3 regions of the Pseudoalteromonas issachenkonii genome follow, and region 2 is predicted to be linked to each of the others. Evidence: predicted binding sites of a transcription regulator. Region 2 holds the regulator's gene; each other region holds the start of a gene.
The links. Region 2 encodes sigma-54, which starts transcription at its own class of promoters, with help from an activator protein. Its sites were predicted from a motif close to GTTGGCACGNNNNTNGNNT; they were not measured.
Positions count from the first base shown of each region.

Region 1 (10,387 bases), 400 kb from region 2:
TAGTTCAGGATTAGCCGAAAGAATAAGTGATACTACACCTGATGCATTTGGCGCAGCAGACGATGTACCGTTAAATGTAGATGTATAGTTACAACTTGCGTTATCTTCATTACCAGGATAGTTAAATGGGAACTGGCTTATGGCAAACTCTTCTCCATATCTCTGAGTAAAGCTTGCAACAGCACCACTATTAAAGCCTGAGTAACCGTTGATACATGTCATCTGATCCGTTGTTACCATTGCAGGTGCCCAACGACCATATTCACCAGCTGGCGCTGAAACCATTAAGTTAGCACCTGCTGTTGAGTAGCTAGTGTGCTTACCATTTGCATTTACAGCAGCAACACTTAGATAGTAAGGATGGCCTTGGCTTGGCTCAAACGCACCGTTATAACACGTTAAACCTAAGTCATTAGCTCCATTATCTTCACATAGTGAGCCTTCATCACCGCCATCAACAAAAGAGTTACCACTCGATTTCATATTAAGTGCCCCCTTACCATCTCGCAGGTTTAGGTTTGGGTATGACTCAATAGCTTCATCTAATTCTGAATATGCAATAAATGTTGGGAAAGTTATGCCATAACTACGGTTAAACGCAGAAATATTTTCTGTTGTGCTAATGCCGCTTCCAGGGAAACCATGCACCATTAACTCAGTTTGTGGGATTTTAGCACCACCAAGATAATTCATACCAATTAAACCAGCATCAGGAGCAACGCCACGGCCACCTTTACCATTCCAACCTTTTGCAGCAATCAAACCAGCAACACTTGTACCATGATCACCACTGTTTGACATACTAGTAGGATCTGTACGGTCAGTCGCATCAGCATTTAGGTTTAAAGAGCGGTTTGGTAATACATTATCGATTAAATCTTCATGGCGGATTTCCATACCCGAATCGATCACAACTGCCGTTGCACCTGCCCCAGTAACACCTTGAGCATAAGCATCAACAACATTCATATCTTCACCAGCTACAAGCTCTGTCGCTTCTGATTGAGCAAAGCTAGCGTTGACATCGGCTTGTGCTTCTTCTTCTGTATCGCCAAATAAACTAACGTACAAATCAATTAAGCCTTGTTTCATCTCATCACTAAGCGAGTAAGCTTTCTGACCTGTATTGTTTAGGTGCCACTGCTGATTTGCAAGAGGATCTCCAATAATTCCTGAGATATTAATTTTCGCAGAGGCCGTTTTACCGTTTGCAGTTACTGTGTAATCAATAACCGCATCTTCACCAGAAACAGGCACATATGTAAACGAAGTACCCTCTACTGTTAACATACCATGGCTAAACTTAAAGACACCATCTTGCGCGGTAATTGCCTCGCCATTTTCAGTAAAACTAAAAGTAAGTGCGTCACCATCATTATCACTTGCTTTAAAGTCTGCAGTAACTGGAACCCATTGTTTTAAATCAGTAACGACAACATCACTCGCTTTTGGTGCTACATCAGTAACAACTGGAACTGTATTGTTATTATCATTATCGCTTCCACCACACCCTGATAGCGAAATTACTATCGCTGCAGACAACGCTGACAGCTTAAAAATATTATTTTTCATAAATGCTCTTCATTGGTTATTTTTATGACACCTGAATGTACACAACCAAACAACAAGCAGCAACACTGCATTTACAAACATTCACAATAAACCGTAAAATAATATCAGCCCGATTAAAATCCCGTTAATAATATCAAAGTAATAATCTATGCTTTCCCTTGAACTAAAGCCTAAGCTAATATACAAAGATAATTAAAGAACCCTCAAAGGAGTAGAGTAAAGTGAAATTGAAGCAAGTATTTATCGGGGCATTACTATCTACATGCGCACTTAGTGTATCTGCAAATTCTGCATTTAAAGAGCCGAGTGATGCAATTGAGTATCGCCAAGCTGCATTTTCTATGATTTCAGTTCAAATAGGCGATATGGGTGCTATGCTTAAGGGTAAAATTCCTTTTGATGCAGAGCAATTCAAACAGCGTGCAAATAACGCGGCGGCATTATCTAAAATGCCTTGGGAGGCATTTTACGCAGGCACTGAAAAAGGCGATACATCAGCACTTCCTGCGGTATGGTCTGAAAACGATACTTTTATGAAAAAAGCGACAGCGTTTCAGCAATATGCTGATGAACTTGCTGTAGCAGCTCAAACAGGTGACAAAGCGGTCATTGGTAAAGCATTTGGTGCATGGGCTAAAGGCTGTAAAGATTGCCATAAGCAATTCAAAGACTAATAAATTCTGTGTATTAAACAATAAAAATGGCGCTGTATTAGCGCCATTTTTTTAACTAAGCAGATAACTTAAAGGCTCACTTCCCCAAGTACTCATTAATAAAATCAGTAATAGTAACAATAAAAACCATGCAATCCATGGTGACTTTGTCTCAGGCTCTGAGCTTTGTGTTGGCAGTGCTTTATTGCCGGTGATCATTGCTTTTACTAAAGGCTTGCCTTTAATTTTGTAAGCAATAATAGCCACAACATGCAAAATAATCGCATAAAATAAAATATCAAAATTGATATGATGCAGCCAGTTGGCAAAATCAATCGTATCACTCGATACATACTGCGCTAACGGACCATCAGTTAAAATACCATCACTGCTCATTAAACCACTAACCAGCTGCGTAATAATCAGGATAAAAAATAATAACACCATATAACTGCCTGGTGCAGAATGGCCCACATCATTTATTTTTTTGCCTCTAAAAGAAGCAAGCACCGACTTAGGAGAATGCAGTAATGCCGATATTCTTGCCGTTTTACTGCCTATAAGACCCCATATAATCCGCGTTGAGATAAGCGCTAAAGTAAAAAAGCCAATCACAAAATGTAGCTCTATCATGCCCTCTTCAGCACTAAAATAAAGCGCAGCAATACTCAATACTAATAACCAATGAAAGCTTCTTAAAAAGCCATCCCACACTTTTACCTTGAACATTGCACCTTCCCTAAAAAACAGTATCATCTAAAACGCTAACTATTTTAGCATCTTAATATTAAGGTATCCTAATGAGTCTTTCTACCAGTGCGCAGAGTAAAACACATGAAGTCCATTAAAAAACCGATACTAAAAGGCTTTTTAGATATGCTGCCATTATGTTTAGCCGTTATTCCTTGGGGGATTTTATGTGGCTCGTTGGCAATACAAAATGGCTTTACCCCTTTTGAAACTCAAGCCATGTCGCTACTGGTATTTGCAGGCTCGGCGCAGCTGGTTGCAATTGAGCTCATTGCTGGTAATACCCCTCTATTAACCATTTTATTTACCACGTTTATTATTAGCTCTCGCCATTTTTTATATGGCTTGGCGGTTCGTCACAAAGTGATTGAGCAACCCATGCGTTGGCGCCTTCCAGTCAGCTTTGTCTTAACTGATGAACTATTTGCTTTTTCGCATCACCCTCGCGCCTACCAGACTCAAACGCGCCTAATTTACGCGCTCAGCGCAGGCTTTAGCTTTTACATTGCTTGGAATATTTGGACACTTATCGGTATTGTAGCCGGCACTATGCTCCCTGATCTCACCAACTTAGGACTCGACTTTGCGATTGCTGCAACCTTTATTGCTTTGGTTATCCCAGGAGTTAAAAATTTAGCTACTCTTGTCACGGTCATTGTTGCAGGGATCTGTGCCACTTTATTAAAAAGCACAGGCTTTGAGCTGTGGTTGGTATGCTCAGCACTATTAGCAATGAGTGCAGGTTACGCTGTAACTAGAATAGTAAAAAATAAGGACGCTAAATCATGATGACGACTATTTTACTTATGGCATGTATTACCTTTTTTACCCGTTATTTATTCTTACACCGCGCGCTACCATTTAAAGTAGGGCCTAAAATGCAGCAGTTTTTGAGCTTCAGTGCACCCGCTGTACTCACCGCTATTTGGGTGCCGATTGTATTTATAAATGATGGTGGCATTAATCTAAATTGGCAAAATCCTTATTTAAGCGCAGCGATTGTAGCCATTATAGTTGCTTACAAAACACATAATATTTACCTAACCACACTTGCTAGTATGGGGTTATTTTTGATTTTAAATTAACAGTAACGCCATAGCAGTGTTCACTATTTCGACTTTGTTAATCACCAAGCAAAGGTTAGACTATGCCAAATAAACAAATAATAGCTTAATAATATGCACCCATTTCATCAACTAAGTGCTACTAGCCTGCAAGGCCAACCTATCGATTTTAAAGAGTTTGTAGGTAAAGTTGTGTTAATAGTAAATACCGCAAGTGAGTGTGGATTCACCTATCAATATGAGTCATTGCAAGCATTACACGAAAAGTATGCCTGCCAAGGTTTAGTCATTATAGGTTTCCCGTGTAACCAATTTGGCCAGCAAGAACCCGGAGACGCGAATCAAATAGCGCAAGGTTGTTTAATCAATTACGGAGTTAGTTTTTTAATCGCAGAAAAAGTGAACGTTAATGGTCAGCATACACATCCGGTTTTTCGCTATTTAAAATCTGTATTACCGGGGTTGTTAACACGAAAAATTAAGTGGAACTTCACAAAATTTTTGATTAATTCAGATGGCTCACCGATTAAGCGCTACGCGCCCTTTACTAAACCTGAAAAACTAGAAAAAGTAATTGAAAAAGCATTGCTCGCAGCTAAAGTTTAAGGCTTAAAAATTATAAAGAGGCATAAAGCCTCTTTATTACCAACCCACAGAGCTTTAAATACTACCTAAGTAGCAGTTAAAAGCTAATATGTCGGCACTGATTTGTACTAGCGACAACCTAATCAATATAATCGTTTAAGTCATCTTCACCTAGGTTTTTACGCAAGCGTTTTTGCTCAAGGTAATCCTCTAACTTTCTTTTCACCTTTTGCTTTTTCTTGTCGTGTTGATTACGCCCGACCATTTCGTATTCGTCTTCAACAAAATCATCATCTAGCGCATCGTAACTAAATGTCTTACCCACAACCCACTCCATAAAGTGTTTGAGACCAATTACGGATTCTTGTATCGCGATAATTGGTGAAATTAAAATGTTCAACGCAAATTCATTGTACAAATTTACGTCAAAATAAAGCCACATCGCTATCCTAAATAGTCTCTGTGTCAGTATTGTGAATAAATAGCGCTAAATTTGAATTGTGGAAAGTGAGAGTTTTTTATCGTATCGATAAATTTTATTTATTAGCATTTGATTATTGGTTATTTTGACCAAATTTTAGCTTTTTCAATGACTTTACTTTCAACTTCAAAGCACCTTAAAAATCACAAACCACTGTTTTTAAACACTAAAAACTATTGGCACCAAACTTGTTATAAGTTAATTATCATCAGCAAAAAACAGAGAATAAATATGAAAGAATTATTATTAGTTAGCGCAATTATGTGCGCCCCCGTCGCCATGGCTCATAACGATAACAGCTCTTCAATTTCATTTAGTAACGACGAATGTAAAGTTGAGTTTAAAAACGATGTACGTATAAAGCCAAGTGAATTAGAAATTTTTAAAGCCAACAATCAACGTATGACTTTTACCACTCAAGGTGAGTTGTCGATCAATGGCGAGCAAGTAGCATTAAATAGCGCTCAGCGCCAAGCACTGACCAACTACACAGATAATTTACGTGCGCAATTACCTGAAGTAGCCAACATTGCACTTGATGGCGTTAAAATTGCGGGCGTTGCATTAGAAGAAGTCGCCAATGCATTTAATATTGATGGCCTCGATAACATTGCTACCTTAATGGACGATATTCAACAAGAAGTAGAGGGTACCTTTTACCAACAAGGTACATTTGTCATGGGCCAGCAAAGCTTCACTCAGTTTGGTGAAAACTTTGAACAGCAGTTTGAACAACAAATAGAAACTGCCGTTGAGTCGGCCGTAATGCAATCAATGGGCAGTATTTTAGTAGCATTAGGCTCTGAGCTAATGGGTTCAGGTGGCGACATGCAAGCCTTTGAAGAGCGCATGGAAAATATGGGCGCACAAATAGAAGAAAAAGTAGAGCTCCATGCAAAAAAACTTGAACAGCGTGCAAATACACTGTGTGGTGACTTTGTTGAAATCGCACAACAAGAAACTCAACTTGCTGCGCAAGTGCCTGCATTAAAAGGCTATGAGTTATTTACTATAAAACAGCACTAACTGCTCAGCATTTTAATTAATCTCCCTTTGCGGCATTTGCTTTTAAGCTATGCCGCATTTTGCGTTTTTTACCCCCACCAGTCCCATTTAACTCAAATAATAGACTGTTGAGCGGATCTGCTCTTGCTGTGCAGAGGCATTTTGTGGCTTCATAGTAAAATACAAACCAAAGTATAATCTTCACTTCGCTCTAGATCACTTAGAATGCCGTCCGAGCTGATGATTGTAAGCCCAAATTGCAACATATTAAAACCACCTCTTTTTAAGTTTTAAATTCTTGAGGCGGTGCGATCCCCAGTTAGACGCGTTTTAAAACGCAACTAACTCCAAAGTGCCTAGTAACCTAGGCACTTTTTTTATAATTTAAAAGCCTAGCAACACTCTTTTTTATCGTTTCTTTAATGCTCTTCTCTGATAAATAATTAACCACCTATAAATAGCATGTTAAATCTTTGAACGAAGTAAAACCCACCCCATTAATACAAAATAAATTAATCTGAATAACTATACAAAAAAATCTATTTATAAACATATTAAAATTAAAAAAACTGAAAAAACCCCATATAAAAGTGATATAGCACACGACTATAATGAATAAATATACAAAATCAAAAAAAATGCCATTAAATAGCAAATCAAAAAAACACTTTCAGATTAAAAAAACTAATACTTCACCAGCAATTTTTATCGCTTTATTTTTAACCAACCTACGGGCAAAATGCACACGTTTTCAACAGACACAACCTTGGAGCGAATACAATGAACCCAATTAATACATTAAACCAAACAGCCACAACTCACGTTGCAGTTAAACCAACTAATCGCAAAGCGAGAATGTTAGCTAAACTTAACCGTTACGGAAAAAAATTAGCACTTGGCGGTGCAATTCAATACAAATAATCACCCAACCATGATTTTTGTATTGTTGCAGCAAACACCCAACCACTAAATGAAGTTTCTTCTTTAGCTCCATCTGTTTGCTGCCAGCTCCCTCCTCATAGCTAAAAATCATCTTTAATTTTCATAATTTACAAAAAAAACCGCATTTACGCTCACTTTTTAAGCAAACGATCTTTTTGCTATTTACACAGGCAACTCACCTAAGTATTATCCTGCATCACGACGTGGAGAGATGGCAGAGTGGTCGAATGCACCGGTCTTGAAAACCGGCAGGGGTTTATAGCCCCTCTAGGGTTCAAATCCCTATCTCTCCACCACTTATTTGTATTAATTGGTTTTTTCCGATTGATAACACGCTGAATAATGCGTCGGAGAGGTGTCCGAGTGGCCGAAGGAGCTCCCCTGCTAAGGGAGTATAGAGTTTGTAGCTCTATCGAGGGTTCGAATCCCTCCCTCTCCACCATTACTGATTACAAGCCACTTAATTGTGGTTTTTTTATGCCTAAATTTTAACTCCGTTAAGAAATAGGGAGGGTGAGCACTCTCGACAGGGTTCGATAAAATGTCTGGAACATTTTAGGCCGCTGCAAGCGTCGCGCAGCGATTAATTACAGGGATGTAAGTAAGTCTATCCCTCCCTCTCCACCATTACTGATTACAAGCCACTTAATTGTAGTTTTTTGTGCCTAAATTTTAATAGCCTCTATTAATTTGCACTTTGTATTACGCAGTCGCGAGCGTATGCTAATAAATTAAACAAATTGTATGGTGTCACAACTTAGTGCATTATAAATGGTACTTTAAACCAGCTTAGGTTTAACCATGGCAAAGCTAATATTACTACTGTGTTGTTTGGGTGCCTGTGCTGCTAGCATGGCAAATGAAGTGACGGTTTATAAATGTACCATTAAAGGAGTGCCTACTTTTAGTCAAACTCCTTGCGCTGAAGACGCTCAAGTGATCACGCTTAGAAACGTCAACATCATGCAAACAAATACGCCACAATCTGAAAACACGCCTGTTGCCGATACTTCTGTTGACGATTATCTAGCGGTGCAACAAATAGAGCGTGATATTGTGCAGCTTGAGCTTAAGATTAAACAATACCAACAAGAATACGCACAAAAAAAACAGCAAATCGATTACATGACCCAAGATAAAGCAAATCGCTTAGGAGCCAGCTCAATTGCGAATGCCATTACCACTGAAACGGCGGCACTTAAGCAGCGATTTGACCCACAAATCAAGCAAGCACAACAACAAATAGAAGCACTCACTCAAAAAAAACAGCAGCTTAGTCAGCAACCTTAAGTATGTGCTTCACAACATCAATAAATGTTTGTATCTCTGACTTTGTATTATATATGTGAGGTGAAACACGGATGCCGAGTTTACGCACATCAACACTTATTTTTGCAGTCTCTAATGCTGTTAATACACTTTGCTGATGCTCAGAAAACTGCAAAATAGCGGTGCCACTACATTGCTCTTTAGCGCTAGGTGACATTAAAAAAGCGCCCAATTGCTGCTGAATTAACTCAAGTAACATCAAGTTGTGCGATCTCACTTGTTCAACGCCAAATTCAACAATATATTCAATACTATGAGCGGCAATGATAAAAGGAAGTACCGAGGGCGTACCGCCCCAAAATCTAAGTGTTTTAGCGTTATATTGAAAATGCGAAATATCAAACTCGAATGGGTTTTGATGTGAAAACCAGCCAACATCTTTTGGCTCACATTGTGTTATTTGCTTTGGATTTACCCATAAATAGGCCGCACCAGGCCCTCCGCATAGCCACTTCACACTTGAACCAATCATAAAGTCAGCATTTAACGCCGTTAGATCGACAGGGATAACCCCTGCCGATTGCGCCACATCAATTATTGAGAGTGTATTCGTGACTTTACTCAGCGCCACAATATCGTTTATGGGAGCTTGCACACCCGTATTAGAATAAACATGGCTAACAAAGACCCCATCAATCTCTGAAGTTAAATATCGCTGCCATACCTGTCTATCACTCAAGTCTTCATGCTCAGGGATGTAGCGTATTTTTGCACATTCAGGCAGTGCTTTTTGCATTACAAACCCCATACTGGGAAAGTCAGCCTGCGCCATTAATACCGTACACTGTGGTTTATTAAATACGGGGTGTGACATAACCAATTTAGTTAAACCACTGGATAAATTAACCTGAGGACAAAATTGCTCACAAGGCGCATTAAACAGCTGCCCTAATACCTCAGTAAATCTTTCAATAGCGGGTAACCACTGTTGCCATGGCTCTTTTACACTTTCATGCCAAGGAGTAAAAAAATGTTCAGTGGCATTTTCTAAGCTCGTTTTTAATGGGCGGCCAACAGAGTGGCTTAATAAATAACAACCCTGTGGCATACAAAAATCATTTTTAGCCATATTAATTAATCCACTGTTTTAGCGTGTTTAAATCATCAAAGCGCGTATTTATGTCGTCACGCTTTGCCGCGGCACGCCTATCTCTTAACTTAGCTAATGAATCGAGCAGTACCGGTAGAGGAGGTCCACTGGCGGTTACTTTACTCATATGCTGTTGTTGCATGTGCTGTGATGGCTGAGCAATAAACTTTTCCACCAGCTGATTATGATGACCGATAGCGGTGTCGCCATGTAATTTACACACTTGAATAAATAGTTTGCCGTGCTTTTGAAACCAGTCTGTATTTTTATATTGTTCGGCCTCTAAAAAATCATCCATTAGGCTTTGCATACGCATGGCTTCACGAAGTATTTGTTGATCCTCTGGCATCATATATAAAAATTTATCCACCAGCATTTGCGAGTAACTCGGCTCATTGGCACTGCAAAGCCCTAGCAGCATATCAATAACATTAATACCGGCAAAGTCTCCCGCATTTGCACCACGGTAAACCTCTTTACCTACCCTGTAAGGCTTGTAATATGGACGTACACAATTAAAAAAACGTTCGGTGTCTAGCTGAGTGTATAAGGCGTTATTCGACGCTATTACATCCATTAATGCCGTTTTAACCACCTCAAGTAGTTCGGCTGTAACGGGGTGAGAAATACCCAAAGGTAATGTTTTTAGTAAAGCATCGCTTGCGCGCTTATACGCTAAAATACCTTGGGTGTTGTAATCTAAAAAAAGGGCTTCATCATCAAGATTTGTAAAACGCTTATAGGTGCCATTAATGGCTTTATTATGCGTGGTTAGATGCGCGGTAGCAAAACGAGGCGTTACACCTATAGAGGCACCAATATGCATAGCAAGCGCCGATGCTTCAACTAATGGTGAGGTTGTTTCTCTGCTCGGCTCTGTGATCTCATGCCTGCGACAAGCAGCCATAAACAAACC
Region 1 is NZ_CP011030.1:56,199-66,585, reverse strand. Features, by position in the region: gene PISS_RS00340 (S8 family serine peptidase) at 1-1,572, opposite strand, end outside; gene PISS_RS00335 (c-type cytochrome) at 1,794-2,246, shown strand; gene PISS_RS00330 (cytochrome b/b6 domain-containing protein) at 2,298-2,954, opposite strand; gene PISS_RS00325 (AzlC family ABC transporter permease) at 3,060-3,764, shown strand; gene PISS_RS00320 (AzlD domain-containing protein) at 3,761-4,060, shown strand; gene PISS_RS00315 (glutathione peroxidase) at 4,154-4,645, shown strand; gene PISS_RS00310 (PA3496 family putative envelope integrity protein) at 4,764-4,949, opposite strand; gene PISS_RS00305 (YggN family protein) at 5,337-6,131, shown strand; gene PISS_RS18860 (hypothetical protein) at 6,891-7,031, shown strand; tRNA gene PISS_RS00300 (tRNA-Ser) at 7,258-7,348, shown strand; tRNA gene PISS_RS00295 (tRNA-Ser) at 7,402-7,494, shown strand; gene PISS_RS00290 (DUF4124 domain-containing protein) at 7,854-8,342, shown strand; gene PISS_RS00285 (aminotransferase class V-fold PLP-dependent enzyme) at 8,326-9,450, opposite strand; gene PISS_RS00280 (PrnB family protein) at 9,452-10,387, opposite strand, start outside.
Region 1: the regulator sigma-54 is predicted to act here: its motif matches at 5,281-5,299, upstream of PISS_RS00305 (YggN family protein).

Region 2 (10,387 bases):
GGCAGGATTAATTAATCCATCGGTTATCGATACTTCGGTAGCTAACCGTGATGTTATTATTATGATTGGCGCAACCTTGGCGCTAATTGCTATGTCATTGAACTTTAGAGGTCAAAGACGTATCAATAGAATAGAAGGTGGCTTGCTCATCGTCGCATTTATGATTTACCAAGGTTATATTTTTAGTCAAGTAGGATAGCCCATGGCAACGCTAAACTTTATTCAACAAGGGTTACGTGTTCTAGAGATTGAACGCCAAGCACTCAGCGATATTACACAATACGTTAATGAAAGCTTTAACCAAGCCTGTCAATTAATGTTTGACTGCTCAGGTCGTATTATTGTTATTGGCATGGGTAAATCAGGCCATATTGGTAACAAAATAGCCGCCACTCTTGCCAGTACCGGCAGCCCCGCATTTTTTGTTCACCCGGGTGAAGCAAGCCATGGTGATTTAGGAATGATCACAGCAAATGACGTGGTTATCCTCATTTCAAACTCTGGTGAAACCAGCGAAGTACTTAATATTATTCCAGTATTAAAGCGCATTGGTGCCAAAATGATTGCCATGACAGGCAACCAAGGCTCAACCATGGCAACATTGGCAAATGTGCATGTGTGTATTAAAGTTGAACAAGAAGCCTGCTCATTGGGCTTAGCACCTACTGCAAGTACCACTGCCACACTCGCTATGGGTGATGCCATGGCGGTGGCATTATTAGAAGCACGCGGCTTTACTGCTGATGATTTTGCACTATCGCACCCTGGTGGTAGCTTAGGCAAGCGATTACTCTTAACTCTTAAAGATGTTATGCACAGTGGTGCTGATACACCTATCATTAACGAGACGCAAACGATTAAAGATGCCTTAATTGAAATGTCGGCCAAAGGACTCGGCATGACCGCTATTGTTGATAGTGACCAGCAATTATCAGGCCTGTTTACCGATGGCGATTTACGCCGTATTTTAGAGCAACGTATTGACATTCATAGCACTGAAATTAATGTTGTGATGACCAAGTCGTGTACTACAGCCACCCAAGAGATGCTCGCGGCTGAAGCGTTAAATATTATGGAACAAAAACGTATTAATGGTTTAATTGTAATTAATGAGCATAATCAACCGATTGGCGCACTAAATATGCAAGACTTACTTAAAGCGGGAGTGCTATAAATGCAATTTGAAGATCTCTATCAACCGCTAAGTGATGATGCAAAGGCGCGCGCAAAAAAAGTAAAGCTATTAATTTGTGATATTGATGGTGTATTTTCTGATGGCCGTATTTACCTTGGAAACCAAGGTGAAGAACTCAAAGCATTTAACACCAAAGACGGATTTGGTATCAAAGCCCTGATTAACAGCGGTTTTGAAGTCGCCGTAATCACTGGGCGCCATTCTCATATAGTGCAGCAACGTATGAGCAGTTTAACCGTACAACATATATATCAAGGCCAAGAAGACAAGCTTATAGCCTATCAAGAATTAAAACAAAAATTAGCGCTTAGCGATGAGCAAATTGCTTATATAGGTGATGATGGCCCAGACATGCCAGTAATGGAGCAAGTCGGTTTTGCGGTTGCCGTAAACGATGCTCATCCACTTATTAAACGTTTATCACATTATGTAACCCAACTGCCCGGCGGTTTTGGTGCGGTAAGAGAGCTGACAGACTTACTTATGCTCGAAAATAACAAGCCACTAACTAGCCAAGGAACGAGTTCATGAATGTAGCGCGCATTATACTGAGCGTTTTATTCATAAGCTGTATGGTTTGGCTCTGGTATCCTTATTTTACTAAGGTTGATATTACTGCAAGCGAAGAAACACAAGTTATTGCTAAGCCTGATTATACCGCTATTGAGCTAAAACAAACGGCTTATAATGAACAAGGTAAAGTGAGCCATAAGGTAACTGCGGTAAAAATGGAGTTGTATCAACAACTCGGTTTTACCTTTTTTGAAAAGCCTATATTCACTTTATACAACGAGCAGCAAACATGGCGTATTAACGCCGATGAAGCCACCCTCTACGACGACCGTCAACTGGTGTTAGAGGGTAATGTAACCGCTCAAAACTTAGTAGATAACGCCATGATCGATACGATCACCGCCCAGACCATCAATGTTGATATAAAACTATTAACCATGCAATCACAGCAGCCTGTCGTTATTACAGGACCTAATTTAAAAATCACAGGTAAAGGCCTTGAGGCCGATTTAAAAACCGAGGTGATTAAACTTATTAACCATACGCGAACCCTATATTATGACCAATAACCTATTTAAAATTTTAATTGTTCCCTCACTATTAATTGCTTTTAACAGTAATGGCGCTGAACCTGCTGAAGCCCCCGCTGCTAATCAAATTTCAATTAGTGCAGATAAGCAAGAAGGTCAATTAAAAGAAAACGTAGGCATTTTTGAGAAAAATGTTGAAATTATTCATGGTAATCGCCGTATCACAGCTGACCGTTTAGAAGTGCATAAACGCGATGACCTAGGCGATAACAAACAGTTATTAATTGCCACAGGCAGCCCTGCATATTTTGAAGAAACACAAGCTGATGGCACCATAATGAGCGCCAGTGCTAATGAAGTGCGTTACGATGTGTCGCTGCGTTTTTTAACCTTAATCGGCGATGCAAGCATTGCTCAAGCAGGTCAAAAAATAACAGCTAAAAGTATCACTTACGATATCGAGCAGCAGTTAATTAGCGCAGAAAAAGACGAAAACTCAACAGACCGTGTACACACTATTTTAGTCCCTGTTGAAAATAAAAAAGAAGATGATAAAGGTCAACCATGAGCACATTAAAAGCAGAGCTATTAGCTAAAAGCTACAAAGGTCGTGAAGTTGTAAAAAACGTTGGCCTAGAGGTTGAAGCTGGCAGTATTGTGGGGTTACTTGGCCCTAATGGTGCAGGTAAAACCACCACTTTTTATATGATTGTAGGCCTTGTGCCTAGCGATAAAGGCAAAATATCAATTGATGATAAAGATATTACTTTATTACCGATGCACAGCCGAGCGCGTTTAGGGATTGGTTATTTACCGCAAGAGTCGTCTATTTTTAGAAAGCTGACTGTTTATCAAAACTTAATGGCTATCTTAGAAACACGTAAAGAATTAAATAAACAACAACGCGAAGATACCTTAAATAATTTACTTGATGAATTTAGCATTCAGCATATCCGCGATAGTCAAGGTATGGCTTTATCAGGTGGTGAACGTCGCCGCGTTGAAATTGCTCGCGCGTTAGCAGCAAACCCTAAATTTATCCTTTTAGACGAACCCTTTGCGGGGGTTGATCCTATCTCAGTATTAGATATTAAAAAGATTATAGAGCATCTTAAAAACCGAGGAATTGGCGTATTGATCACAGATCACAACGTACGCGAAACTCTTGATGTTTGTGAAAAAGCCTACATAGTTTCTCATGGGGAGTTAATTGCATCAGGCACTCCAGAATATGTATTAAACGATAAAACAGTACGCGATGTTTATTTAGGCGAGCAGTTCAAGCTCTAATATGTGTGTTATTCCACTAAGCATCTGCTAAGATTAATTATACTTAGGTCTGTTGACCTTTCAAGGTTGAATTTGCAGCAGTCTGTTTGGTATTTAGGCAAGGCAGAGCCTATGTGGTGTGGTATTCCCCATAAATAGGCGATAACGCAGCATCAATGCCAAACAGGCGCTGCCCTTCGGGTTCTGCCTAGGGACGATTTACTCTTTGTTGCTCGGTTTTGACTTAGCCCACTAGGTTACAAACCTCGCGCCGCAATTAAACCGCCCCTAGTTTGAACAAATTTTAATCCGTAAAGGTCAACAGACCGTAATTTAAAAGGATTGTTAGAGATACATGAGGCAATCATTACAGCTGCGCATGGGCCAGCAACTTACAATGACTCCACAGTTGCAACAAGCAATTCGCTTATTGCAACTCAGTACATTGGATCTCCAGCAAGAAATTCAAGAAGCGCTCGATAGCAACCCCTTGCTTGAAGTTGAAGAACACGATTACAGCGAAGACACTGCAGGTAAAAACGAACAAAAAGCCGATAACGATGACTTAACGCTAAGTGCCTCAGCTGACGATAAACCTAGCGAGTATGAGCAAGATAGCGGCGAAGCAATGACCAAAGACACTATTAGCGATGATATGGCTATGGATGTTACTTGGGATGAATATATGAGCGCTGCGCCTGCCTCTTCATCGGGCCCAATGCCAGAAGATGAATCTATTTATCAAGGCTCTTCGACTGAAACGCTGCATGAGTATTTAATGTGGCAACTTCAACTGACGCCGTTTAGTCCTACCGATGAAGCGATAGCTATTGCAATTGTAGAAGCTGTAGACGACTCAGGGATTCTAACCCTTAGCTGTGAAGAAATATTAGAAAGCTTTAACCAAGAAAACGACGGCGAAGATGAAGTTGAACTTGACGAAATAGAAGCGGTACTAAAGCGTATTCAACTATTTGATCCAGTGGGAATAGCCGCGCGTAGTTTACAAGAGTGCTTGTGTATTCAGCTAAATCAATTTGATAAAGACACACCTTTTTTAAACGAAACAAAAATGATCTTAACCGATCATATTGATTTACTTGCTGCACGTGACTATCGCACGTTAATGAAAAAAACAAAGCTTAAAGAAGATGAGCTTAAAGAAATCATGACGTTGATTCATACGCTCAGCCCAAAACCGGCAGACACTATTGTCAGAGAAGAGTCTGAATACGTTATTCCTGATGTGTCGGTTAAAAAAGTTAAAGGTCGTTGGGTAGTTGAATTAAACCCAGATAGCATGCCTAAGATCAGAGTAAATAGCCAATATGCAGCTATGTCGCGTACGGTTAAATCAAGTGGTGATAGCCAGTTTATTCGCTCGCACTTACAAGAGGCTAAATGGTTTATAAAAAGCTTAGAAAGTAGAAATGACACGCTACTTAAAGTAACCAACTGTATTGTGCAGCAGCAACAGGCCTTTTTTGAACACGGTCCTGAGGCTATGAAGCCTATGGTGCTTAACGATGTGGCTGAAATGGTGGAAATGCATGAGTCGACTATATCGCGTGTTACTACGCAAAAATACATGCATACACCACGTGGCATTTTTGAGCTTAAATATTTCTTTTCAAGCCATGTAAGTACTGAAAATGGTGGCGAATGTTCATCAACAGCAATACGTGCATTAATTAAAAAATTAATCGCTGCAGAAAACTCAGCTAAACCATTGAGTGATAGTAAAATTGCAGATATATTGGCAGAGCAAGGAATTAAAGTAGCGAGGAGAACCATTGCAAAATATCGCGAATCTCTAGCTATTCCCCCGTCTAATCAACGTAAAAGTTTGATTTAAGGCGTACAACAAAGAGGAAAATGTTTATGCAACTGAATTTAACTGGTCGCCATGTAGATATTACCGACTCGCTTAGAGACTACGTAAATAGTAAATTTTCGAAGTTACAGAGGCACACTGATCACATAACGAATGTGCACGTTATTCTCGATGTAGAAAAACTAAACCAAAAAGCTGAAGCAACCGTTCATGTTAGTGGCGCTGAGATTTTTGCCTCTACTGAGCATCAAGATATGTATGCCGCTATAGACTCGCTCATTGACAAGCTAGATCGTCAAGTAATTAAACACAAAGAGAAACTTGCTCGACACTAACACTATGAAACTAAGCTCACTTATCTGTCAGGACTGCAGTAAAGCTGCGGTCCTTTTTAATAGTAAAAAAAGAATTTTAGAATTTATCAGTGAATTGGCTCACAATAAGCTGCCCTATTTAACACAACAAGATATTCTTAATGCATTAACTGCAAGAGAAAAGCTTGGAAGTACAGGCATTGGTCGAGGCATTGCTATTCCACATGGTCGCATGAGTGGTGCTCAAGAGCCCCTTGCTTTGATTTTAGTGAGCGAAACAGCTATTAATTTTGATGCGATTGATAACCGACCGGTTGACATTTTTGTCGCGTTAATTGTTCCCGATGGCGATAATCAGCAGCATTTGAAGACGCTAGCCACGATTGCTGATAAGCTCAATGATAAAGAATTTTGTAAACAGTTACGCGCCGCCAAATCGGATAGCGAACTGTATCAGGTTATCGTCAGTCAATCGTAGTAATAAAGAAAGGTGATAAATGGAATTAATAATTATAAGCGGTCGTTCAGGCTCAGGTAAATCTGTGGCGTTACGCGTTGTGGAAGACTTAGGTTATTATTGTGTAGACAATATTCCACTTAATTTATTACCATCATTAGTGCGCAGTGTTTCCGACAGTTATAATAAAATTGCCGTGAGTGTTGATGTGCGTAATCTACCTAAAGAGCAACAGCAGTTTAATGAAATCATTGAATATTTACCTGGTTTTACTAAACCAACGGTATTTTATTTAGACAGTGACGATCAAACATTAATAAAACGTTTTTCAGAAACGCGACGTCTCCACCCTTTATCTATTGATTCTTTGCCGCTTGATTTAGCCATAAAAAAAGAAAAACAACTACTTGATGTATTGATTAACCGTGCTGATTATATGATTGATACCACGGATTTAAGTGTGCATCAGCTTGCTGAATCTATTCGTGAAAAAATACTCGGAAAAAAAGATAAACAACTGATCATTACCTTTGAGTCATTTGGTTTTAAACACGGCATCCCTAAAGAAGCAGATTACGTATTCGATGCCCGTTTTTTACCAAACCCGCATTGGGAGCCTGAACTTAAGCCACTTACGGGGCTGGATCAACCAGTAAAAGACTACCTAGCAAGTCACAGCATAGTGCAAAAATTTACATGGCAAATTCAAACATTTGTGCAAACATGGCTGCCGCATTTAGAACGAAATAACCGCAGCTACTTAACCATTGCAATTGGCTGTACCGGTGGGCAACACCGCTCTGTTTATTTAGCGCAAACCATTGGCGAAAGCTTTGCAATGAGTCATCCTAATGTAAAAATTCGCCACCGAGAACAAGAATAAAATCAAAGCTTGCGAGAACATGTCATGCGCTTAGAAAATACATTTTTAATAAAAAACAAATTAGGATTACACGCTAGAGCGGCGACAGTATTAGCTCAGCTTTCTGTGCAATTTGATGCCACAATCACTTTATTTCAAGATGACAAACAAGCCGCTGGCGATAGCGTGCTGGCACTTATGTTACTCGAAAGCAGCCAAGGCAAAGAAGTTAAGGTGGTATGCGAAGGCCCCGACGCTGAGCCTGCACTTAGCGCAATAGGTGAACTCATCGACCAACGATTTAATGAGCAAGAATAAAAAAGTTCATTATTAACTCATCATCCTAAGCTTAGGTTAATAGTGGTTGAGGTAGTTTGCTCACATAAAGTAAGATAAACTAAAATTGAATAGCATTTATACCCTTCCAGCATGTAATACAATTTAATTAAGGACGCCAATGCCTGAAGCTTTAGAACAAGATATTCCACTACAACAACTAAAACAGGTGACTAAGTCACTAAATAGTGGTCAATTTGTTCAAGTTAGACGCATGCTGGCAAAAACGGCGCCTTGTGATACCGCACTTCTTTTAGAATCATCCCCGCATAAAATTCGCCGTATGCTCTGGCAGCTTGTTGATCCTGATGTACAAGGTGATGTGCTTGAAGAGCTGTCTGAAGATGTACGTTTGGGCATTATTGCGCAAATGGCACCCGAGCACATTGCTGCCGCAACCGAAGACATGGGCCATGATGACTTAGGGGAAGTACTACGTAGCCTACCTGACACCGTTTATAAAGATGTTGTTAGCGCTATGGATATTCAAGATAGAGAACGTGCAACGCAGGCTTTATCGTATCAAGAGCGCTCTGCTGGCGCATTGATGAATATAGATACCGTTACTATTCGCCCCGATGTGACTCTAGATGTGGTACTGCGTTATATTCGCTTACGCGGCGAATTACCTGAGGGTACAGATGACTTATATGTGGTTGATGAAAATAACTGCTTTTTAGGCGCCCTATCGCTGAGCACTTTATTAACCAACCCCCCTGAAAAAATTGTTCATGATTTAATGGATGAAGACTGTGAGTCTATTCCTATTTCAATGGATGAGAGCGAAGTTGCACAATTGTTTGAGCGTCATAACTGGATATCGGCACCGGTTGTTGATGACAACGCACACTTGCTTGGGCGGATCACCATTGATGATATCGTTGATGTTATTCGTGAAGACGCTGAGCACAGTTTACTGGGTTTAGCGGGTTTAGATGATGAAGAAGATACCTTTGCACCTGTGTTGAAAAGCTCTAAAAAGCGCTCAATTTGGCTGGGTGTAAACTTACTAACTGCATTGCTGGCTGCAATTGTGGCGAGCTTTTTTGAAAACACCTTAGCTATATTACCAATTCTTGCTGTGCTCAATGGTATTGTCCCGTCAATGGGTGGGGTTGCAGGCAGCCAAACCTTAACTTTGGTTATTCGCGGTATCGCGGTGGGCCATATCAACCAAACTAACCAACGTTTTTTATTATTAAAAGAACTCGCTATCGGCGCGATTAACGGTATGGTTTGGTCTATCCTAATTGCCGGTGTCGTTGCGCTTTGGCAATGGGATTTCAAACTCGGTGGTGTTTTAGCGTTTGCTATGTTTATGAATTTAGTTGCAGCAGGTATTGCGGGTGCTAGTATCCCACTATTGCTTAAAAAAATGAAAATAGATCCAGCACTTGCAGGCAGTGTGGTACTAACCACGGTAACTGATATTGTTGGTATATTTGCCTTCTTAGGTACTGCGACTTGGTTATTGATTTAATCTTTTTATAAACAAAAACACCGCATCAATACGCGGTGTTTTTGTTTAAGCCGATAGTTACTTTACATAAGTTAAGGCTACTTAGCGCGCTGGCGATTACCACCTACCTTAGGTTTAGTGTTGGCTTTTTTAAACTGGCTAAAGCCAGTATGACGAGTCAGCGCAGGACGACCGCCCTTGTTACCTTTTCCGCCTTTGGTTTGTCTTTCATCTCGCCCTTCTTCAGGGACTAAACAGTTAGGTCCTTTACCAATAAGCTTGGCTTTGCCCATGTTACGCAGGGCTTCGCGGATCATTGGCCAACCGGCAGGATCGTGATAGCGTAAAATTGCTTTATGCAAACGACGTTGGCGCGCTCCCTTAGGCACAGGTACTTGCTCCGTATTATTTTTAATATTACGTAGCGAGTTCATTTCTGTGTGGTAAATGGTGGTAGCGTTGGCCATCGGTGATGGATAAAAGTTTTGTACCTGATCAAGCTTAAAATCATTCGATTTCAGCCACAAAGCCATGTTTACCATGTCTTCATCTTTAGTCCCCGGGTGAGCAGAAATAAAGTATGGAATTAAATACTGCTTTTTACCCGCTTCTTTTGAGTACTTATCAAATAACGCTTTAAATTCATCATAGGCGCCCATACCCGGCTTCATCATTTTTGATAATGGGCCGTCTTCTGTGTGCTCGGGTGCTATTTTTAAATATCCACCAACATGATGGGTTACTAGCTCTTTAACGTAACGAGGATCACGTACTGCAAGGTCATAACGCACGCCCGAAGCAATTAAGATCTTTTTGATCCCTTTGACCTCACGCGCTTTTTTATATAAGTCGATAGTGGGTGTGTGATCGGTATCCATATGCTTACAAATATCAGGATACACACATGACAAGCGACGGCACGTACTCTCTGCTTTTTTACTGGTACAACGCAGTTTGTACATATTTGCAGTTGGCCCACCTAAATCAGAAATAACCCCAGTAAAGCCCGGCACTTTATCTCTAATTTGTTCAATTTCTTCGATAATCGATTCTTGTGAACGGCTTTGTATTATGCGCCCCTCATGCTCGGTAATAGAACAAAACGAACAGCCGCCAAAACAGCCGCGCATAATATTTACCGACGTTTTAATCATATCGTAAGCAGGGATTTTATTATCGCCATAACTTGGATGTGGTATACGCTGGTAAGGTAAACCAAACACGTCATCCATTTCCTGAGTTTCAAGCGGATAAGCCGGCGGATTCACCCAAATAGAACGATCGCCATGACGCTGAAATAACGCCCTTGCACAACCTGGGTTGGTTTCTTGATGTAAAATACGTGATGCATGGGCATACAAAGGCTTATTAACGCTAACCTGCTCAAATGCCGGCAGTTTAACGTAAGTTTTTTCCCACGGCTTAGGACAAGCAGGCTGGATGGTAATTGGTTTTGCAGCTTCTGCTTGTAAATCGATGCCGGCTTGCTTAAATTCTGATTTAGCACAGCCCACATCATCCGCGCCATAAGGATTAGGAATAGGGTCTATTTTACCAATTTTATCAATGGCTGTTGAGTCACTGCCACGCCAACCAGGTAAAGGCTCTTTACGAATAA
Region 2 is NZ_CP011030.1:457,363-467,749, reverse strand. Features, by position in the region: gene PISS_RS02140 (calcium/sodium antiporter) at 1-199, shown strand, start outside; gene PISS_RS02135 (KpsF/GutQ family sugar-phosphate isomerase) at 203-1,174, shown strand; gene kdsC (3-deoxy-manno-octulosonate-8-phosphatase KdsC) at 1,175-1,726, shown strand; gene lptC (LPS export ABC transporter periplasmic protein LptC) at 1,723-2,277, shown strand; gene lptA (lipopolysaccharide transport periplasmic protein LptA) at 2,267-2,806, shown strand; gene lptB (LPS export ABC transporter ATP-binding protein) at 2,803-3,528, shown strand; gene PISS_RS02110 (RNA polymerase factor sigma-54) at 3,863-5,362, shown strand; gene hpf (ribosome hibernation promoting factor) at 5,389-5,676, shown strand; gene ptsN (PTS IIA-like nitrogen regulatory protein PtsN) at 5,681-6,133, shown strand; gene rapZ (RNase adapter RapZ) at 6,153-6,995, shown strand; gene PISS_RS02090 (HPr family phosphocarrier protein) at 7,020-7,292, shown strand; gene mgtE (magnesium transporter) at 7,432-8,790, shown strand; gene PISS_RS02080 (YgiQ family radical SAM protein) at 8,868-10,387, opposite strand, start outside.

Region 3 (10,387 bases), 640 kb from region 2:
TTTGCGATGATGAATGAGTGCCCAAAACATAATGGCAAACACGATCACCCCAATCACACAACATATTAAAAAAATAGTCATGTGCAGTTGGTATACATTATTACTTATATCGGTTACGCCTTTACGCATATTATATTGGCTATTAGCAAGCACATTCTGCGAAAAAACAAACAATATAAGCCACAAGGAAGAACTCAGCTTACCCATGTGACGGCTCCTTTGATGCTATTGCTGACGCAAAGCGAAGAGGCATACGGCTTAAACGCCTATTCGTTATTTTTATTTTTTATAAGGGTGCTGGATTTAGTAAATGTGTGTTCTCAAAACGACTAAGCTGTGAGTTATTTTTATTCCAGCTCTTTAATAACTAGTTAAAAAATAAACAATAAGCAAGGTGAGTATGAAAAATAAACAAGGTGTATTTTTTAAAATGCGCAGCTAAAAAAATAGCAACTAGTCAGGCAATTAATCTAAGAGTCAGGTTTAGTAAGGGGTGTATTGAAATTACAGGATAGAAATATAAAAAATTGTTAACTTAAAAAAGCAGAGTAAATTTGTTTATTTATAAAGTATTTAGTGATTTTATTTATGATAGGAGAAGCACTTAACAACATATAGTCATACATTTGATAAGTTAGACATTGTGCTGCTAACAAACCCAGCGCCTAATCACTATTAAGCGCTAAATTATGCTTTAATACTACATCCAGTCAGCGTTACGAATAACACCTACCGCTAAGCCTTCAATATTGAACGACTCATTTTCTAAATCGACCTCAATAGCTGAAAACTCATCATTTTCAGCATGTAAGAGTACTTTTCTGCCCGCTTTTTCTAAACGCTTCACGGTTACATCGTCGTCAACACGGGCAACAATAACTTGTCCATTTTCGGCAACTTGGGTTTTATGCACAGCAAGTAAATCACCATCCATAATACCAATGTCTTTCATACTCATACCGTTAACACGCAATAAAAAATCGGCCGCAGGTTTAAACATTAAAGGGTCAATTTTACAGTGGCTTTCTACATGCTGTTGCGCCAATATTGGCTCACCGGCAGCAACCCTGCCAATTAAAGGCAAGCCCAACTGCTCTGGCTCCTCCTCTTCAACAAGCTGAATGCCCCGACTCGCGCCTGGCTTCATTTTAATAACACCTTTTTTGGCCAGTGCTTTTAAGTGTTCTTCTGCAGCATTCGCACTTTTAAAACCCAGTGTTTGTGCAATTTCGGCACGTGTAGGAGGCATACCAGTGTCTTTAATAAACACTTTAATGAGTTCGAGTATTTGCGCTTGGCGTTTCGTTAATGGTCGCATACAACTGGTTTTCCATACAGTACAATTAACTGTGAGTATATACAGTTATTTAAAAATCGCAAATATAAATTAATGCCTTATATGCCGTTATCATCAAACAATAACCTACTTTAAAAGCAGGGTGATAAATGTAATTATTAGCAACGCATTATCATATTAATAAATTTTAATTCTCAATTACTTATCCAAGGAGCTAGCATGAGTATTTGGCATCAACCGATTACATTAGAGTTTTGTAAGCAATTAGATCAAGGTATTACAGGCCAAGGGACACTCATGAAAACCATGGGAATAGAGATCAGTGAAATTGGTGATGACTACTTAGTGGCAACTATGCCGGCAATTCCAGAGCATCATAACCCTATGGGTATCGTTCATGGGGGTGCAAATGTGGTGCTTGCTGAAACAGTAGCAAGTTATGCCGCTAATTTTATGGTTGATTTCAATCGATTTTATTGTGTTGGCCAAGAAATCAGTGCAAGTCATTTAAAGGCATCACGCAATGGCACATTAACGGCCACAGCGAGAGCTTATCATATCGGCAAGCGCAGCTCGGTTTGGGATATTAAAATAACCAATAGCCGCAATGAGCTTTGCTGCGTATCACGTATGACCGCAGCCGTAGTTGAGCGAAAAGGCTAGTAAGTCAATTAACCAAGGTTGAAGTTAAATTACTTTTCGAGAGGGTAAATAGTAATTTCTACGCCTGCACCAATTGCAGATATACGTAACAAGGTATCTGCATGTAAGGCTTGGTTAAAGCATTTTGGCGAAGTGCCAGACTCAAACCCAATATCGAAAGTTCTGCGTGAACAACTCAACCATTGCTTTAATGCATTGCGTGAACACGACTCGATTAACTCACACAAGTGATTAATCGCTTTATCTGGCGTGGTTATTTCACCTGCAACCTCAATGCGAGCAAGTTGACGGTATTCGTCTTTATCATAATGTAAAATAGTTGCGACCTTTTTTAAATCAGCAACTAATACGCTAATATCTTGCTTTGACTCAAGCTCTAGATCTACATTTAAAAATTGAATTTCCGACATTATCTCGTTTTTACCCTCTATTAATTTCATTGCAAACTTTAACGCAGTTTTACCGTTATACCAAATCAACAACGCAGGAATCACCTCATTAACGCATTTTTAGCGTTAGCCTCTGAATATTGCCCACTATTTACTCCTCAAAAACGCCCTCTACAAAATACGCAAATTAAAATTAAAGCATGCCGGCGGCAGTTTACTTTTTTATTCTAGGCCTTAAACTAGCCGCTCCTGTAGTTCACGTATGTGATGGATATGATTCGGTTTATTTTAGCTTTGTTGGCTTGCTGTGCTTGTTTTTCAGCAATGGGCGAACAATTTACGCGGTTTTCGAGTGCCAAAAAGCACTTAATTAATACCCTTCCCGAAAACGCTAAAAGTATTTATTGTGGTTGCGATATAAAAAAACAAGGCAAAAAGTTGGTACCCGACCCTACCCATTGTGGCTACGTGCCTCGCAACACACTAACCCGCTCAGGCAAAGTAAATCAACGTGCCCTGCGAATTGAATGGGAACATATTGTCCCTGCATGGGAATTTGGTCACCAGTTACAATGTTGGCAAGATGGTGGGCGTAAAAACTGCCGCAAAGTTAGCGCTAAGTTTCGCATGATGGAAGCCGATATAAACAATTTAGCCCCTGCAATTGGTGAAATTAACGCCGATCGCTCAAACTACCGCTTTGGCATGTTAGCCCAAAACGCGACGCAATATGGTCGCTGTGAGGTTAAAGTTAATTTTAAACAACGTGTTGTTGAACCGCCTGTTCATGCACGTAAACGCATTGCCGATGCGTACGCTTACATGCAAAAAACGTATGGTTTAAAAATTTCAGCTAAACAACAAAAGCTATTTAATGCTTGGCAACAACAAGCTTATGCTGCTAACACAAATAGTAAAAAGCTGTAAGTTTAAATTAAAAGCGTGTAACACACGCTTTTAATTAACCTATAACGCTTGGTGTGGTCCAAATATTTCGTAGTGAATGTTTGAGCTTTGCACACCTAAATCAAGTAGCTGGCCTTTTACGTAAGCCATAAATGATGCTGGTCCACACAAATAAAATGCCCCTTCGCTAATAGGTAATGATGCCTCAAGCACCGTTAAATCCATTAGCCCAGTGAAATCACACTCCTCGCCACCTTGATTAAACCAAGTAAATGTTTTTAGCTGTGGATGCATTGCCGTTTGCTGCGCTAAATACCCTTTAAATGAAAATTCGCGGCTGTTTTCACACGCGTGCAAATAACTAATCGCTTGATTTTTATCACCACTAAGTAGCGTTTGCAGCATCGCCATCATCGGGGTTTGGCCAACGCCTGCTGAAATAAGTACCACTGGAGTTACCTCATTTTTTAAAATGAAGTCTCCCGCTGGCGGGTATAACTCTACTCGTGCGCCTTGCTCTAGTGAGTGTAAATAATTAGACACCACGCCAGGCTTTGGTTGGCACTCTTTTTTAACGCTAATACGATAGTTTTTAGCATTGCTCTTTTGCGAAATAGAATACTGGCGGATCTCTTCATATTCTGCGCCCTCAGGCTTAACTTTAATGCCAATGTACTGTCCTGGCTTGTAGGTAATAACTGCTTTACCATCCACAGGTGTCAGCGTAAAACTAGTTACGAATTCAGATTCAACATGTTTATCAGTAATTTCAAACTGGCGCGTGCCTGCCCAGCCACCATGGTTGTTTTTACTGTGCGCATACAATGCCGCTTCTTCGGTAATACAAATATCAGCAAGTACACCGTAGGCCTCGCGCCACGCATATTCAACATCGGCAGTAAACTGCTCAGGAATAAGCTCTTTTAACGTACCGATTAAATGTGCGCCCACAATAGGATAATGCTCAGGTAAAATATTTAAGCTGGTATGCTTATGATTAATTCGCGCTAGCGCCTCTTTTAACACGGCTAAATTATCAATATTTTGCGCGTACGCAGCCAACGCATTAAATAATGCAAATTGCTGACGACCCGTTTCTTGATTAGTCATATTAAAAATATGTTTAAGCTCGGGATTATGACTAAACATGCGCTTGTAAAAATGATCGGTTACGACCGTACCTGCCTCTGCAAGCAATGGCACCGTGCTTTTAACTATTTGTATGGTTTTATCGGATAACATGTTTATTTCCTATGTAATAACTAACTGCTTGCATTTAGCATTACACAGAGTGTGCCAACTAATTAAACCTATAATATTCAAAAGGTTAAATTAACTCGCTTTACAAGATGGGTCTTTATGACCTACTATAAAACCTGTAAAAATACACTAACAGGTCATTTTGACATGAACCAACAATTCAACCTGACGCAAGTTGCATTAGAACTTGCGCAAAGTACGTTACATGCTCACAGTTTTGAGCAACTTTTAGCCACGGTTGAACGTGTTATTCCCAGCGATGCCAGTGCATTATTAATTTGCCAAGGTGAGCAATTAAAACCCTTAGCCATTAAAGGGCTTATGCCCGATAGCCTAGGACGACGTTTTGATATTGCGGAGCATCCTCGCCTTAAAGCCATCTGCAGTAGTCGTTTGGCTCTGCAATTTGCACATGACTGTCCACTACCTGATCCATACGACGGGCTACTACTGGCTAAAACCGGTGATATTCCAGTGCATGCCTGCTTAGGGTTACCCCTTTATGATAAAGACGCACTACTTGGCATTCTGACCTTTGATAGCCTTAACGCCAATGCGTTTGACGGTATTACCACTGATACACTCAACACCTTACAAACCTTGTGCAGTGCGCACTTTAAAACAGCCCTAGAGCTTGCCCATTACAAACAACATGCGCAGCACTCTAGTGAATTAGTACAAGCGTTAAACCGTGAGGCGCTCAAACGTGATGGTGGTGAAATTATTGGCCAAAGCTCTGCAATACAAACGCTTAAAAATGAGATAAAACTGGTTGCGGCATCAAACTTTAGTGTCCTTATTTTAGGTGATACTGGGGTCGGCAAAGAGTTGGTGGCACGTAATATTCACTTACACTCCGCACGTAAAGATCAGCCATTAATTCATTTAAATTGTGCATCACTGCCTGAAAACCTCGCAGAAAGTGAATTTTTTGGCCATGCAAAAGGCGCTTTTACGGGTGCGCAAAATGCTCGCCAAGGTAAATTTCAGTTAGCCGATGGCGGCACCTTATTTTTAGATGAAATCGGCGAGCTGCCTCTGGCTATGCAAAGTAAATTATTACGCGTACTGCAAAGTGGCGAAGTACAAACCGTTGGCGAAGATGAACTTAAATATGTCGATGTTAGAGTGATTGCAGCAACCAATCGCGACCTAAAACACGAAGTAACACAAGGACGGTTTCGCGCCGATTTGTACCATCGATTAAGTGTTTATCCACTCACAGTCGCTCCATTGAAAGCCCGTGATGAAGATGTTATTTTATTAGCTGGTTATTTTGCAGAAAAAACAGCCCGCAAGCTCGCTATTAAACAGCTAAAACTCAGTATTGAAACGCAACTGCTGCTTAAAAAATATGACTGGCCAGGCAATGTGAGGGAGCTTGAGCATGTGATTAATCGGGCTGCATTAAAGGCTAAACAACATCAGTGGCAGCAACCAATTATTACTATTGAACCTGCGCATTGTGAGCTAAATTTAAGCGCTGTTAACACCTTAGCTCTTGAACACTCAAACCAGCTTGTAATCCCACCTTTAGCAAACAACATTTCGTTAAAGCAAGCCACAGATACCTATACTCAGCAACTTATAATACAGCAACTTAAACAACATAATTATAACTGGGCAAGCACAGCGCGTAGTTTACAGGTCGACCGCGCTAACTTAACGCGGCTAGCCAAGCGCTTAGGTGTTTCAATAAAAAAATCGTTGTAGCCTTTTTAACTTAACTTTCGCTGCCTAAAATAATTTTTTAATAGCTGACTAAACGCTTGAACTTTTGCCGTTCGATGCACTAAATGATGCGTAACCAGCCACAAATCGGTTGGCCAACTCAGTTCATTAGGCAGTACAGGGACTAAATCAGAGTATTGCGCTGCAACATCATGCTGTAATCCGCCAATACCGAGTCCTTTTACTATGGCGCGGGTCGCTTCTGAGGTTTCTGACACTCTTAGCTTAACTTGCGACGGGGGAATATTTTCATCAACCCATGCAAAGTAAGGCACTTTGGCATTATACCCTGCTACACCTGACACAAAGCTATGCAGCGATAGTTGCGCTAATGTTTGTGGCAACCCATAACGGCTAATGTAATGCTTTGATGCATAAAATCCTGACGAGAGCGCCGCTAAATGCTGAGCAATATAATCACCCTCATCCGGTCTGGGTCCAGCTCTTACTGCGATATGTGCTTGGCCATGATCTAAACGTAAGCGTTTTTGATCCATAATCACTTGTAATTGCACTTGCGGATGCAAGGTTTGAAACTGCTCACACACCTCACTTAATACATCAATAAAGCCACTAACTGTGGTGAGTAACAAGCTACCTTGCAAGGTGCTATCTGCAGCAATAATGTCATTATGTAGGCGCTCTAGTTCACCATTAATCGCTTGTGCTGTGGTAAATAACTTAGCGCCAATTTCTGTGACTTTGTAGCCGCGAGCATGGCGATGAAATAGTCGCGCATTTAAGCTTTTTTCTAAGTTATTTATTCGCCTGAGCACCGTACTATGGTGAACATCTAACACTTCGGCAGCGGCAGTTAAAGTACCTAAGCGCGCTACCTCGTAAGCAACCTTCAGGTCTTGCCAATCATTAAATTGAATTGCCATGATAACTACTCTTTAATCTGTGCATATACGCACACAAGTTTTGCGTTTATTTGGCTTTTCTGCAAGTGATTATTTGTTAAAGTCACATTATACAAACTCATTATCAGGAGCAGCTCATGACAACACCAAAAATTATTGCCCTAGCAGGTAGCTTACGTAAAGATAGCTTTCATCAAAAACTCATTAACGAAGCGGCACGCTTTGCTTTAGAAAGTGGCGCTGAAGTAGAAGTGATTAAACTCGCAGACTTAGCCATTCCTATGTTTGATGAAGATCTCGAGGCACAAGGCACACCAGCCGGTGTACAACAACTTAAAGACAAACTTCGCGCAGCCGATGGCATTTTGCTGGCCAGCCCAGAATATAATGGCTCTATTACCGCCGTGTTAAAAAATGCTATTGATTGGGCATCGCGCACCGAACAAGGCGCAGAGCCTGCATTTGCAAATAAAGTAACCGCGTTATATGCAGCCTCACCAGGTGGGTTGGGCGGTTTACGGGGCTTAAATCATGTGCGTGATATATTATCAGGCATTGGCAGCTTAGTATTAGCGAACCAACTGGCAGTACCGGCTATTCATACTTTATTAGATGACAACGGTCGAATTAGCGACCCCGCTACCGCTGAAAAAGTGGCTGGTCTTGCACAGCAGTTAGTTAGCGTAGCAAGTAAGCTTAAATAAGCAGCCACTATAACTTTGTTGCTGCAAGCTTTGCAGCAATAAAGTCTTCATGGGTAACATACAATAAATTAGCAACACGACGAATAACGTATTCTTCTTGTGGATCAAGTTCTCCATCGGAGTACGCTAAACGCCAAAGTAATTCAACTATATCAATGCGTTGCTGTGCACTACATTGATTGTTAATTTGCTTAGAAAATTGAAAATAATCAATGGCGTCATCTAAGCTTGCACTTGCTTGCTCGGTTAACTCATCTACTGCTTCATCCGTTAAATCAAAATATTTTTTTAATGTTAGACTTAGCGTATGTTGCTCATCAGCCTGTAAATCGTTATCCGCTCGCATTACCTCAATTAATAATGCGGCAACCGCTGTTTTTAAATCATGTTGTTCAATATCATAATCTTGCTGATCAATACTCGAAAAAAGCTGTTTAATTTGCTTGAACATCACATTTCCCCTTTTTGGGTGTTAGACTTATATCATAACGGGTTTAATAGATATGCTGATCACACTACCCAAAATCAAGATGGAGTTAAAGGTTTATGAGTATAAAAGCCAATCATTACATACATGGAATTATTAGCTGGTGTTTATTAACAGGGTGTTTGAGTGTGTCGGCAGAGCAAAGTGAAATGCAGCGACTTTATGATTTTGATGAAAAGGTGCATTATAAGCAAACTCAAATAGACACTAACAATTACCACTTAGAAATACAGTCTGACGACTACCCACATTTTAGAAACCAAAGTGTGTTTTTGTTGCGCCACGCAAATCGTTTATGTCACGATAATCCTTTTATGTTAAAAGTGACTGAGGGCGTGCAGGAGTACCAACGCTTTCCAACTAAACCGCGTGCTTATCAGCCACCGCTCAGTGTATTTGTGCAGTGTGAAATGCCTGCAGAAAAAACCTCAAAAAAATAACACCTCGTTATTTTCAGTAAAACCACTGAGTATTAAAATAGCCTGTGGTTTTACTGTAGTTAACCTGAACTAAGTTAGTTAACGCCATATCCCCACGGCGCAGCCGGTGGTGTGATAGGTTTAGTTAAATCAAAATCAACACGGAATTCGCGACCTTGGCGAATAAGTCGATAAGTGAACTGTTCAGGGTAAATATACATTTGCCATGTATTGCCTACCGATTGCGGTATGCCTTGGCTAACAAATAACTCTTTTGAATACTGATCTGCAGGGAATGACTGCAAATTAGCAAAACCCGCATCCACAGTATGACCGCCATACATAGTAGACACATCATCGCTGCCATCTTTATGGCGATGATCGTGCTTTAGGCTCAAACCACTACCTGTTTTAGTAATAATCCACGTACGTGAAGCATCATCACCGACATGAAACGGCACTTGTAGCTCACGTTCATTACACTTACGCACATGCATAACTAATTTTTTACCGGCAAATGAACTCGGCCCTGTGGCATTATCAACCGTTACTTTACCCTCAAAAGCTTTACCGCAATGTGCAGCAATACTATTGAAAAAGCTATCATGACTTGGAATTGATACTAAAGGTGCTGGGCGAGCTAATGCAGCGGTTGATGCCAGCATAAACGCTGCAGCTGTTAATAATTTCATAATGTGTCCCTAAACATGTAAAAAATCAGCTTAGCGTTTAAGCAAACACAAAGAAAATAATCACGATGAACAGCAATAAAAATTAACAGAACAATGGAGCTTTGCTTTAATTAATTGGTAAAAAAATATCGCTTGAAAGAAAATGAGAAATTAAATATCGTTGTTTGATAAAGGAGAAATAACTAATACCAACTCGCTTAATTAAGCGGTCTATTTTGAGGCAGGAAAAACGGGTTGATAGCTAGGCAAGAAATTCGCTATTTAGTTGTTCTAAATGAGAATTTTTTAACACAGATAGCGACACGTTTAGCCCCGCAAAATGATTGAGTATTATTGCGGATTGGTATAAACGTAAAGCCAGTTTTAGCGTGGAGCACATATTAAAATGGAAAAATATATCGGCTTAATAATCATCGTATTACTATTAATTATTCAAAATCGCTACACTCTGCACATATATCAACACCTTGCTGAGCAGCACCCAGAACAATGGAAAAAATTATCACAAAATTCATTAGATGGGACACCCTATGCCAATCTTGCTGAGTCATTTAAAGATGGTTTTTTTTCGACTATCAACGACCCAAAGGTAGTCCGCTACCAGAAATTTAAAACTCTCAATTTATTACTAATGGCAATGATTACATTAGCAAGCTTATTGCGTGGTTTTTTAATATAAGCGATTAAAAAAGCGCAACCTAAGTTGCGCTCCAGTTTCATATGTAAAAGGTTACTGCCACGGTCTTTCTGCGGCTAACTGCTTTTCAAACGCATCAATTTGCGGATTGAGGGTTTCGGTTACACCAATAAAATCTAAGCCACTTAATAAACGCTCTTTTACGTCTTTGCGAATATCAAAGCGAATTGGCGCAAACTTATTGCTGGTAAGCACTTGGTTTTCAAGATCCACATCAATGTGAATATCGTCGTGCTGCTCACTTAACACAAATAACTCTTCCAGCGTTTGCGCTGGCAA
Region 3 is NZ_CP011030.1:3,221,183-3,231,569, forward strand. Features, by position in the region: gene coxB (cytochrome c oxidase subunit II) at 1-207, opposite strand, end outside; gene lexA (transcriptional repressor LexA) at 701-1,318, opposite strand; gene PISS_RS14975 (PaaI family thioesterase) at 1,517-1,960, shown strand; gene PISS_RS14980 (hypothetical protein) at 1,990-2,370, opposite strand; gene PISS_RS14985 (endonuclease) at 2,623-3,276, shown strand; gene hmpA (NO-inducible flavohemoprotein) at 3,316-4,497, opposite strand; gene norR (nitric oxide reductase transcriptional regulator NorR) at 4,663-6,228, shown strand; gene PISS_RS15000 (LysR family transcriptional regulator) at 6,234-7,130, opposite strand; gene PISS_RS15005 (NADPH-dependent FMN reductase) at 7,247-7,813, shown strand; gene PISS_RS15010 (tellurite resistance TerB family protein) at 7,821-8,264, opposite strand; gene PISS_RS15015 (hypothetical protein) at 8,360-8,740, shown strand; gene PISS_RS15020 (hypothetical protein) at 8,815-9,411, opposite strand; gene PISS_RS15025 (hypothetical protein) at 9,797-10,090, shown strand; gene leuD (3-isopropylmalate dehydratase small subunit) at 10,142-10,387, opposite strand, start outside.
Region 3: the regulator sigma-54 is predicted to act here: its motif matches at 4,538-4,556, upstream of hmpA (NO-inducible flavohemoprotein).